One region of the Photobacterium sp. GB-210 genome, then DNA from elsewhere that is predicted to be linked to it. Evidence: predicted binding sites of a transcription regulator. Region 1 holds the regulator's gene; each other region holds the start of a gene.
The links. Region 1 encodes CRP, which controls carbon source genes, mostly activating them, when cyclic AMP is high. Its sites were predicted from a motif close to TGTGANNNNNNTCACA; they were not measured.
Positions count from the first base shown of each region.

Region 2: the regulator CRP is predicted to act here: its motif matches at 1,207-1,222, upstream of C9J38_RS08160 (CTP synthase).
Region 3: the regulator CRP is predicted to act here: its motif matches at 1,242-1,257, upstream of recB (exodeoxyribonuclease V subunit beta).
Region 4: the regulator CRP is predicted to act here: its motif matches at 1,985-2,000, upstream of C9J38_RS02965 (ROK family protein).

Region 1 is NZ_PYNU01000010.1:96,087-99,306, forward strand. It holds gene astD (succinylglutamate-semialdehyde dehydrogenase) at 1-518, shown strand, start outside; gene C9J38_RS13235 (DUF1338 domain-containing protein) at 563-1,351, shown strand; gene C9J38_RS13240 (hypothetical protein) at 1,405-1,587, opposite strand; gene crp (cAMP-activated global transcriptional regulator CRP) at 1,778-2,410, opposite strand; gene C9J38_RS13250 (OsmC family protein) at 2,790-3,194, shown strand.
Region 2 is NZ_PYNU01000003.1:222,767-225,986, reverse strand. It holds gene C9J38_RS08160 (CTP synthase) at 1-1,126, opposite strand, end outside; gene mazG (nucleoside triphosphate pyrophosphohydrolase) at 1,344-2,156, opposite strand; gene C9J38_RS08150 (hypothetical protein) at 2,574-2,762, opposite strand; gene C9J38_RS08145 (hypothetical protein) at 2,908-3,216, opposite strand.
Region 3 is NZ_PYNU01000013.1:81,152-84,371, reverse strand. It holds gene recC (exodeoxyribonuclease V subunit gamma) at 1-1,041, shown strand, start outside; gene recB (exodeoxyribonuclease V subunit beta) at 1,316-3,220, shown strand, end outside.
Region 4 is NZ_PYNU01000001.1:644,222-647,441, reverse strand. It holds gene C9J38_RS02970 (LysR family transcriptional regulator) at 1-629, shown strand, start outside; gene C9J38_RS02965 (ROK family protein) at 679-1,893, opposite strand; gene queE (7-carboxy-7-deazaguanine synthase QueE) at 2,169-2,837, shown strand; gene asnS (asparagine--tRNA ligase) at 3,112-3,220, shown strand, end outside.

The DNA.
Region 1 (3,220 bases):
AGCCTGCGCCGTTTATGGGGCCTCAAATCTCCCGCCAAGCCGCAGACAATATTGTGCAAACTCAACGACAATTAGTATCGCTTGGTGGCGAAGTATTGGTAGAGGCAAAGCGCGGACAGGGAGCGGTGGTTACACCTGGGATCGTTGATGTTACGAATATCGAAAATTTACCCGATGAAGAATACTTTGGCCCATTATTGCAGGTAGTGCGTTATCAAGATCTTGCTCAAGCCGTGTGTCTTGCGAACGACACCCGTTATGGCTTATCAGCCGGGCTTGTATCAACCGATGATAGTGAATGGCAATATTTTATTGATCATATTCGCGCGGGGATTGTAAATCGTAATCGCCAGTTAACGGGAGCGAGTGGAGATGCACCGTTTGGTGGCCCAGGAGCATCTGGTAATTTACGCCCAAGTGCTTACTACGCTGCTGATTATTGTGCTTACCCAATGGCATCAATGGAAGGTGAGGCAACATGCTTACCTGAGCAGTTATCTCCGGGTATTTCACTCTGAGACTAATAGGTTCACTGTATTACTTACAGTAAGGATTGTGCAGCATGGAACAATTATTTACCGCGTTATGGCAAGATTATACTCAGCGATTATGCCCTTCAGCGCTGAATATTCGGCAATTACTTACCGAAGATGCGCCACTTAGAAATGATCATATTGCGTTGCGTACCTTTGCACTACCTAAATGTGGTTTAGCAAGATTAGCGGCTCCATTTATTGCGGTAGGTTATAAACCCAAAGGTCGATATCATTTCAAAGCGAAAAAGTTATATGCAGAGCACTTTGAACATCCCGATCCCGCTGCGCCTAAAGTATTTATTAGTGAACTGCAATTAGGATTATGTTCAACAGAGTTACAAACAGAAGTACGTCAGCTTGTCGATCAAGTTGATGATGCTTATTTTGCTGATCCTGCTTTTCTTTCTCAAGGTAAACCATGGCAATTAAGCCGTGATAGTTATCAGTTTTTAAATGCAGAAAGTGAATATGCAGGGTGGGTGGCAGCGCATGGTTTTGGTGCTAATCATTTTACTGTTGATATTAATCAGCTTGAGCAATTTAATGAAATTTCTGAAGTGAACCATTTTCTCGAATCAAGTGGTTTTGACATTAATCAGGCGGGAGGTGCGGTAAAAGGCGATCCTACTGTGATGTTAGAGCAATCAGCAACCATGGCTGATAAAGTCATGGTCACGTTTTCTGATGGTGAGATGTTGGTCTCTGGCGGATTTTATGAGTTTGCTAAACGTTATTTACAGCCAGATGGTGAGATTTATACCGGGTTTGTAGAAGCTTCGGCAGATAAGATCTTTGAAAGTACTTATAACTCTTGAACAGTGTAAACAATGCAATAAAAAGCAGCCAATCGGCTGCTTTTTTAAATCTGTTAATTATCGAGGGGCGATCCCCAAATACCACTGTCTTCAACAGGACAGCGACGTAAACCTGTTTGCTGTTCTAAATAACAACGACGGTCACTAAAGCCTGTCATCTCAATAGTTGTAGGTTGAGGAGCGATAGCGCCAGGTACAGTGGTGTAGCTATTCGGGGCAAAACGTTCAATATCCATATAAAAACCAAAAAAAGATGAAGTCCATTCATTGCTTGAATTTAGCATTTAATTTGAGCAATACAAGTTAATTAATGGCATTAATGACACACTTTTTAAAGGTATTTATGGGGGGGGATTATTAATCAATAAGAAATAAAAAAGCCGCAACAGTGTGCGGCTTTTTTCGTACGGTTAAAGACGTTAAAAATTAACGCGTACCGTAAACAACAATCGTCTTACCGTGAGCAGAGATTAGGTTCTGCTCTTCAAGCATTTTCAGAATACGACCCACTGTTTCACGAGAACAGCCAACAATTTGACCGATTTCTTGACGAGTGATCTTAATCTGCATGCCATCAGGGTGCGTCATTGCATCTGGTTGTTTTGCAAGATTTAGCAATGTCTGTGCGATACGACCTGTAACGTCTAAGAATGCCAAATCACCTACTTTCTGGCTTGTCACTTGTAGGCGACTTGCCATTTGAGCAGATAAGCGCATCAGAATATCAGGGTTAACCTGAATTAACTGACGGAATTTTTTGAATGAAATTTCTGCTACTTCACAAGGACTTTTCGCACGAACCCAAGCAGTACGCTCTTGATCTTCTTCGAATAAGCCAAGCTCACCAATAAAGTCACCTTGGTTTAGGTAAGAAAGGATCATTTCCTTACCTTCTTCATCCTTGATTAGTACAGCAACAGAACCCTTCACAATGTAGTACAACGTTTCTGCTTTCTCACCTGCGTGGATCAGCGTACTTTTCGATGGGTACTTGTGAATATGACAATGGGAAAGAAACCACTCTAAAGTTGGATCTGTTTGCGGTTTACCTGGAACCATATTACTAACTTCCTCTGCATTTGTTGCCCAACAGCATTGGTTTCTTTTCTAACTTTTATCACGAGAAAAAAAACTGCCTACTGATAGGGTATCCATTCAGCCGCTGGGCTGCAAGCTAACTTGAATAAGTTAGAGTGTATCCTTTTTCTGCGCCTTTTTCTTGATATTGATCTAGTAGATTCGTTCATTTCATATGGATAACTGTGCACAGGATCACAATGCGGCGAGATAATTTTAAGTGGTGCGATAAGTAAAGATTATTACGACGATTTTTAGAGAGGGAAAAAGTTGTTATTAAGGCGGAGAATTAGGATTTACATTCATTATTTAATCAATAAGACTAGAGACAATTATTGGGCGTTTGAATAAGGATTAAGCGATGCAGTCCCGAGTAAAATGGGTAGAAGATATGACTTTTTTAGGTCAATCTAGCTCCGGTCATAGTGTAGTCATGGATGGTAATGGAGGGGATAAAGCTCCAAGTCCAATGGAATTGGTATTAATGGCGGCGGGAGGGTGTAGCTCAGTAGATGTTGTCAGTGGTTTACAATCCCAAGCGCAAAATATTGTGGGTTGTGAGGTTCTTATTTCAGCTGAGCGTCGAGAGCAAGCGCCACGTTTATTTACCGCAGCCAATTTGCATTTTATTGTTTCAGGTTTTGATTTAAATGAAACCTTAGTGGCTAACACCATTGCTGATTCTTTAGAGAAATATTGCTCTGTATGCTTGATGATTGGTGAAAAGGTTAAGTTGACTCATTCGTATGAAATCATCACTGCTTAATAATGATTGAGATGAAAAAGGTTGGT
Region 2 (3,220 bases), on a different contig from region 1:
GGTATGGAATATTATTTTCACGTGCGTATTGAGCAGTAAGGATCTTACCTTCAACACCACGGCTACCAAAACCACCTGGAACCAAGATTGCATCAAGGCCAGCCAGTACTTCTGTACCTTTTGACTCAACATCTTGAGAATCGATGTATTTGATTTTTACTGATAGACGATTTTTCAGGCCCGCGTGTTTAAGTGCTTCGTTAACTGACTTATATGCGTCTGGCAGTTCAATGTACTTACCAACCATACCAATAACGACTTCAGAGGTAGGGTTCGCTTCTTCATAAATAACTTGTTCCCACTCAGAAAGATCAGCTTCTGGTGCTGTAATACCAAAGCGCTTACACACTAAATCATCAAGACCTTGAGACTTAATTAATTGTGGGATTTTGTAGATTGAATCTACATCTTTCATTGAGATAACAGCTTTTTCCTGCACGTTACAGAACAGGGCAATTTTTGCACGCTCATTGGCAGGGATCATACGATCAGAACGACACACTAAGATGTCTGGCTGAATACCAATAGAAAGAAGTTCTTTTACTGAGTGCTGAGTTGGCTTAGTTTTCACTTCGCCAGCCGCTGCTAGGTAAGGAACAAGTGTCAAGTGCATGAACATGGTGTTTTCACGACCTTGCTCTACGGCTAATTGACGAATAGCTTCCATAAATGGGAGTGATTCAATATCACCCACAGTACCGCCTACTTCAACGATTGCTACATCATGACCTTCAGCACCCGCTAACACGCGAGATTTGATTTCATTCGTGATATGAGGAATTACCTGAATCGTTGCACCTAAGTAATCACCACGACGCTCTTTGCGTAAGACGTCTGCGTACACGCGACCAGCTGTAAAGTTATTACGCTTAGTCATCTTGGTACGAATGAAACGCTCGTAGTGACCTAAGTCTAGGTCAGTCTCTGCACCGTCTTCCGTAACGAATACTTCGCCGTGTTGAATTGGGCTCATTGTGCCTGGATCAACGTTGATGTAAGGGTCAAGCTTCATCATAGTCACGTTAAGACCACGTGCTTCTAAAATCGCTGCAAGTGATGCAGCAGCAATGCCTTTACCTAGAGAGGAAACTACTCCGCCCGTAACAAAAATGTAATTCGTAGTCATGTTTAACCTGGAAGATTGGTGTAGAGGATAAATGTATCTGGACGGGAAATTAGTATACCAGACACCATTTATCGCCACAACGTGAAAACTATCACACCGCCATTTGATTTTTTTTGCTTCACATCAAGTAAGCGTTATGAACTGAAATATCAAGCTTTAACAAGCAGAACAATACCATAATGGTATAATGCATTTAAAAATCATGCTGAATTTTTAATTACTGGTTTTTACTTTCTTTCTCTTTAACACGATTCCATGCTTCATCTAGCTCAGTTAATGAACACTGACTAATGATCTTTCCTTGTTCTAGCACACTTTCTTCCACTTGGCGAAAACGCTTTTCAAATTTTTTATTGGCTTTTTGTAATGCCATCTCTGGTTTTACTTTTAAATGACGACTTAAATTCACCACTGAAAATAGTAGATCACCGAGCTCTTCTTCTATTCGTTGTTGTTCTGGCACCGCTTGAATCACTTCGTCCATCACTTCATCAAGCTCTTCTTTTACCTTATCAACCACTGGTGCTAATTCATCCCAATCAAAACCAACATTCGCGCAGCGTTTTTGAATTTTATCAGCACGCATTAATGCCGGTAATGCGTTTGGAATATTGGCAAGCAAGCTCTCATCTTGCTCTTTAGCTGCGCGCTCTTTGGCTTTTTCGGCTTCCCAGTTTTGTTGAACGGCTGCTTCATCATCAAAATCAGCATCACTAAAAACATGGGGATGGCGACGGACCAGCTTTTCACTTATGCCTGCCACTACATCGTCAAATTCAAACAACCCTTGTTCTTTGGCCATCTGACTATAAAAAACAACTTGGAACAATAAATCACCTAATTCTTCTTTTACATCGTTCCAGTTTTTCTGCTCGATGGCATCAGCCACTTCATAGGCTTCTTCAAGGGTATAGGGAACGATTGAATCAAAGTTTTGTTTCAAATCCCACGGACAACCACGATGTGGGTCTCGCAACTGAGACATAATTGCTAATAATTGTTCCATTTGAGACGCCTGTTTATTATCCATACCACCAACTCTTTAAAATGGCGCTTTAAGCTTCTAACTTTAAAAGTGCCAAAACTTCGATAGTTAATACTAGAAAACTAATTTAGAAATTCATAGCAACGATCAATCATCATCATGTTGGCAATGTTCATGTTGCTTATGATGATCTCTAGCATGATCACAACTTTCATATCCATTATCGCCATCATAATGATGATTCTCACATCGATGTTGATGTGACTCATGGCGATGGTGTCTGTGAATCATGGTGTTGGCAATCAGAGTGATGAGAGCACGTGTGATTAGAAGAATCTACGCTATAAGACTCTGCTAACGCATAGTTTGGCAACAGAAATGACATTAACAATAATAGTACTATTGTAAGACTTTTTTCTCTAATCATGCTTAATACATTCGACTTCATAATACCCCCGTTAATTATTTAAACGTTACTTTATCTGCACCCACTTTCATTCCCTGCAGGCAAAGAATAAAAAACAGCAATTGTTTGATGTCATCACTAGGCACATTGATAAAATTATTATCAGGAATAAGAAACATTGAAATAAGTAATAAAACACTCGTAATACTATTTTTAGTTAATAATTTTAATAGTAAATTTTTCATAATAGTTCTCTTGCCGCTTTATTTATAAAGCAACATCATTAATTAATAACAATCATCACTCATCTATATAATTAAGATGGGATAATTAATTTGTGAAATTAACACTTACTTTGAATCCAATTTAGATCCAGAAATAAGCAAACTATTAGGCAATAGGAGGGCGATAAATTGATTTTATAACGGCAAGAACAAGCGACTCTTGAAGATATTCAATCGGTAACAGCTTACTGACACGAGTGATAAGAAGCGGAGGAAAAGAGAGTAGATGAAATGGATTACTGCCAGTACGAGGCAGTACTCGACAACATGAGCACTGTGAACAATCATTACAACTATTCTCACATTGCAAACTACAGTGATGAGATTGTTGAGTAGCCGTTTGCTGGTATTGCAGTTCGCTCTTAATATTACTTGCTAAATTAGCAACATTAGAGACTTGAACATTTTGACTCATATAC
Region 3 (3,220 bases), on a different contig from region 1:
AGCAGTTATGCCATTGAATGGCTACCCGCTGCTGCTCGTGAAGGGCAAGCGAGCCAACCTTTCCAATTAGGTGAACTTCCTCCAGAACCGATTGCCGATGATCAACAACAAGTATTAGAGCTTGCTGAGTTGCAGCGTTTCTGGCGTTTACCGGTGCGTTATTTCTTTAACCGTCGTTTGAAAGTCTACTTTGAGCCGCCAATGGGATTATTGGAAGATGATGAACCGTTTGTGCTGAATCATCTTGAAAGTTATCACGTTAAAGATGAGCTATTAGCATTATTGCTTGATGCTCAAATGACCAATAAAGATCCGGATCAGATCTTCAGTCATTTTGCCCAAGAGCAAAAAGCAGCGGGCAAGTTACCTGTAGCGGCATTTGGTGATATTGATTTAGATGCCAGTCGTCTAGCAGTACGTGAGTTAGTGAGCCAGATTGAGCCATTAATTCATGCGCCATTAGATGATCAGGAAGTGGCAATAACACTAACGATAAATGGTTATGCCGTATTACTTCAAGGTTGGCTGAAACAGCGCTATCAATCAGGTTTAATGCGTTTTCGTAGTGGTAAAGTGCGCTCGGTAGATTTACTCGCGGCTTGGTGTGATCACTTATGTTTAGCGATTAGCCAGCCAGAATTGAACCAGAAAACACATATTATTGGTACCGATAAGCACCTTGTCATTAATGCGATCGAAGCGAGTAAAGCACAAGGTTATTTACAAGAGCTTATCGAGTTGTATTACCAAGGTTTGAATCAACCTTTAGCGTATTTTCCGAAAACAGCACATGCAGGTATTCAAGCGTGTGTTGATAAGCAAGGTAACTGGAAAGACGATGAACAAACCATCGAGAAAGCCTACAGCAAAATGGCAGATTGTTTTAACGATGGTTACTTCTTTGCAGGTGAAGGCGCGGATGAATACATCAATCGAGTATGGACACATTGGAATGATGAACTTGCACAGAATAGCTATGTGTTGGCACTGAAAGTACTTCAGGCTGCGGTATTAAATAGTGAAGAAGTAAAGCCGGAATAAGGGGTAGTGTGGCCGCCAGCAAATCATTATTAGTTGTAGGGTGCTTGCTGTACGGCCACCGGTCCAGAGGTGACCAAGTTTCTGGCGCTGATACTAACCAACCGCTGTAATACAAACCGTGAGTAAGTTCTCACAATATTAGAATATAACAAGATTTGATCGCTCAATATTCGCTTATAAGTGTTTGATCACAGTAGTGATGTGAGCAAGATCACCTTGAGCTTCAAGGGATCATTGGAGTGATCGAGTTTTACGATATGGGACAAGTAAAATCATGACGGTACAAACGCAAACCAATATTTTGCAGCCAATGGCCTTTCCATTGCATGGTACACGTTTAATTGAAGCCTCTGCTGGTACGGGCAAAACATTTACTATTGCCAGTTTATACCTGCGTCTATTACTCGGTCATGGTAATGCAGAAACGCGTCATACTGTTGAATTAACGGTTGATCAAATACTGGTGGTGACTTTTACCGAAGCGGCAACGGCAGAGCTTCGCGATCGTATTCGTGGCCGTATTCACGATGCGCGTTTAGCGTTTAGTCGTGGTGTGAGTGGCGATCCCGTTATAGCCCCGTTACTGCAAGAGTATCCCGATCATAAAGCGGCAGCCAATATTTTACTGCAAGCTGAACGTCAAATGGATGAAGCAGCTATTTATACCATCCATGGTTTTTGTCAGCGAATGTTGACTCAAAACGCGTTTGAATCAGGCTGTCGTTTCAACAATGAATTTGTCACCGATGAAAGCCAATTGAAGAACTTGGTGGTAGCGGATTACTGGCGTAGTCATTTCTATCAGTTACCACGAGCGCTTGCTTGTCAGATCCGTGATTTATGGTCATCGCCGCATGCGCTATTAAAAGATATTGGCAATAGTTTAACAGGTGCTCCCGTTAAACTTTCTGTAGCGGCTATGACGGTAAGTTTAGAGCAGTTACATCAGCAAAATATCGAACGCATTAATGAATTTAAAGCATTATGGAAACAGCACTTCGCTGATTTAGAAGCGTTAATTGCCAATTCAGACGTGAATAAACGTAGCTATACCAAAAAGAGCCTACCAACGTGGCTCGCTCAAGTGAATGAATGGGCTAATCAACCGACTGAGAATTATGATTTACCGGATAAATTAGAGAAGTTTCACCAACAGGAATTGATCACTAAAACCCCGAAAGGTGAAGCACCACAGCATGCGGTATTTGTTGCGGTTGCAGATTTACTTGATAACCCAGCGACATTACGCGATCCCTTATTAGCGCACGCGATTGAACATTGTCGTATTTTACTGGCGCAGGCAAAAGCCCATAAAGGGTGGTTATCGTTTGATGATCTCTTAACGCAGTTAGGCGCTGCGATCGACAACGATCAAGATGATCTCCTGGCAAGTAAGATCCGCAGCCAATATCCAGTTGCGATGATCGACGAATTCCAAGATACCGACCCCTTGCAGTACGGTATCTTCAGTTCGGTGTATCACGATCACCCTGAATGCGGATTGTTTATGATCGGTGATCCTAAGCAGGCGATTTATGCGTTTCGTGGGGCAGATATTTTTACTTATATTCAAGCCCGTCGTCAGGTTCAAGATCATTACACATTAGGTACCAACTGGCGTTCAACGGCAGATATGATTGCGTCGGTAAATAGCGTCTTTGATACCCCTAATAGCCCGTTTATTTATGATCAAGATATTACGTTTGACCCTGTTGGTCATAGTCCGAAAGCACCAGATCGTAGCTGGTGGCTAAACGGCGAACAACAACACGCGCTCACGTTCTGGTTGCAAGATAGCCTCGATGGTAAGCCTATTACCAAGGGCGATTATGAGTCGACGATGGCAACGGCGACAGCAGCACACATTCAGCATATTTTAGAGCAGTCACAACAAGGACAAGGCTACTTTTTAGATAAAGAAACTCAACACCCAGTGAAAGCGGGTGATATAGCGGTGTTAGTACGTACAGGACGAGAAGGTAAGTTGGTGCGTGAAGCACTGGCAAAACAAGGGATTGCCAGTGTGTATTTATCTAATCGTGATAGCGTTTTTTCCACTGCAGAAGCGGCTGATGTACAGCGATTATTACAAGCGGTACTAACACCTGATGACGATCGCGCATTGCGTGCTGCGTTGGCATCAGGGTTGTTTTCTTTAACCGCAATAGAGCTCGATACG
Region 4 (3,220 bases), on a different contig from region 1:
GTAAAATTCGGATGTCAGTACCGACAATTTCAGGCGAATTAGTATTAGCAAAAGCCGTGTCTGATTTTTGTCAGAAACACCCCGGTCTTTCGGTTGATATGTCGCTAAACAATCACTTTGTCGATCTCGTTGCTGATAACTACGATTTGGTGATCCGTACCGGTTATCTCGAAGATTCAAGCTTAATCGCTCGTCATATTTTTAATTCTCGCTGGGTAATATGTGCCTCACCCGCTTACATTGAACATTATGGCAAGCCAGAAAAACCTAAAGATCTCAATAGCCATAATTGTCTAGGTTATAACCCTCAAAGTACTGGCCCTTTTGACTGGCAATTTATTAAACAAAATAAAATTTACACTCAAAAAGTCAGCGGAAACTTTTCATCCGACAATGCGATAGCGTTGAAAAAAAATGTCCTCGCAGGTAATGGTATCGCTTATCTACCCAATTGCTTAGTTCATGATGAATTAGAGCGCGGTGAGTTAGTTGAATTGCTCTCGGCACATGCGGGTAAAGTGGTGGGGATTTATGCTGTCTATCCGTATACCAGAAAACCTGCTAAACGGATTCAAGCACTGATTGAACATATTCGAGAAAGCTACATGGAAATTAAAGAAAAATTCTAATATCCATGTAGTATCAATTAGTTATAGCAATCAGTTAAATCAAATATAATTAACCGTCGACGAGTTTCATCAATAAATGTCCATCGTACAACGCTTGTTTAACCAAAGCCGCTCCCGGCATCGTCGCTTGAGTGTAAAAACAGCTTTCTTCTATTTCTAAGCCATCGAAATAAACAGGTAAGGTTTGCGAGCTAATACGATCCATAATCGCAGGATAGAGTACCGATTTAGCACGATTAAACTCCCCACCAATCAAAATGCGCTGAGGGTTAAATAGGTTAACCATTATCGCAATGGCTTGCCCTAAATTATGACCTAACTCCACAATAATTTGTCGCGCTAAACTGTCACCTTCTACTGCCGCATCACATACTGATTCAATCGTTAAAGGCATATGATTCAGCATAGATTCATGTCCTGCTTTAAGCTGCGTTTTCACTTGTTCTAAAATGGCCTGTAAACTCGCAACGGTTTCTAAGCAGCCATGATTACCGCAAAAACAACGTTTGCCAAACGGCTTAATTTGAATATGCCCAAGCTCACCCACGTTACCGGTTTTCCCTTGCAGCACATTATCATCAAGGACAATCCCCGCCCCCACACCATGATGAATAGAAATCAAAATGGAGTTTGCAATACCACGAGAATTACCGAACAATTTTTCTGCTAAAGCCCATGAACGTGTGTCATTACCGATAAAAACAGGCAATCCAGTTTCATTGTGAATAATTTCACCCAAGGGTAAATTAGACACATTATAATGTGGCATCTGTAATACCATACCTTCACTGGAATTAACTAACCCCGGTAATGACACCGCAATCGCTGTCATTCTGTCTAGTTCGCTAACATGATTGGCAAAGAAAATGTTTATTTCAGCTAATAACTTTTTAACCACATCTTCTTGATGCAGTTGCTCAATATCTTGACGTTCTTCTACTAGAATTTCGCCGCCAAGTGCATGTAAAGCAATAGTAAGATAACCACGACCTAAACGAATAGATAAAAATTGCCACCCTTCATTGGCAGGAACTAGCCCAATAGCAGGTCGTCCACGGCTGCTCGGTTCTTGAAATTGCGTTTCTTTAATTAAATGCGCATCAATTAATTCACGGGTGATCTTAGTAATACTTGCGGGGGCAAGTTGACTGCGTTTAGACAATTCAATGCGCGAGATCGGCCCATACAAATCAATTAGTTTATATACGCTGCCGGCATTATTTCTTTTTATATGATCGATATGGCCTGGCTGAGCGACGTACATGTCGATACTCCTGAGAAAAATCAGCTTAAAAACCTTCGGAAACTAATTTTTTTACTTTGCGAAGTAATTGTGAAGCCTCTTATCGTCAGTACGTGACAAGTATCACTATCAACGACTAAAGACATTGAGTTTCGCTTCTGCGATAATGAAAAAAAGGCTTTTTTGCCTACTCTTTTTTTTAATTAGCGGATTTATTTCACGCAGTAACTTTTCTAATAATGATCATGTTTCATTGACACTAGAATGGTTATAGACGTGAAAATAAGAGGTTCAACGTGTACAAAATTAACGAAGTATTCGAAACAATTCAGGGTGAAGGTGTATTTACTGGCGTGCCTGCAATTTTTGTTCGATTACAAGTCTGCCCTGTTGGCTGCTCATGGTGTGACACCAAACAAACTTGGACAGCAGAGCCACAAGATTTAGTTAGCTTAGAGCAGATCATGGCTAAAACTGGGGACTCACCACTTTGGACTAATCTTGACGCTAATGGTGTAGTGCAATTATTACAAGATCAAAAATATACGGCTAAACATGTTGTTATTACAGGCGGTGAACCTTGTATTTACGATCTTCGTCCTTTAACTCATGCACTAGAAGATGCTGGCTTTAATTGTCAGATCGAAACCAGTGGCACATCTGAAATTCAAACCAGTGATAATACTTGGGTAACGGTATCGCCAAAAATTAACATGAAAGCAAAGTTGCCCGTTTTAGCTTCTTCCCTCGCGCGCGCTAACGAGATCAAGCACCCTGTCGGCACTAGCAAAGACATTGAACAACTTGATGCGCTCATTGATGGCGTGACGCTAAAACCTGATGTCACGATTGCGCTTCAACCTATCAGTCAAAAGCCACGTGCAACAGAACTATGTATTGAAACATGTATTCAACGTAACTGGCGTTTATCGATCCAAACACACAAATATCTAGCCATCGCTTAATCGCTCTGTACTTTGCTTGATTTATAAAACATTTATCAAAAAACCGCTTCGCTTTAATGTTTTACAACGCTAAAGCGAAGCGGTTTCTTGCAAATGACCGATAATTAACCAACTATCACCTCAAATTGCCTATTTCTTTCATCAATTTATCATTTGATTGATATCAATACTTGATGCTTGTCGTAAGAAAGGTAATATTGCTAATACATAAATATCTTTAAGCACGAGATACTTTAATTCCAAAGTCAGTGCCTAAACGGAGAATGATTTAAACATGACTTACGCGCCTGTAACAGACGTATTAAGCGGCAAACTAGCGGTAGACAGTGAAGTTACTGTTCGCGGTTGGGTTCGCTCACGTCGTGATTCCAAAGCTGGGATCT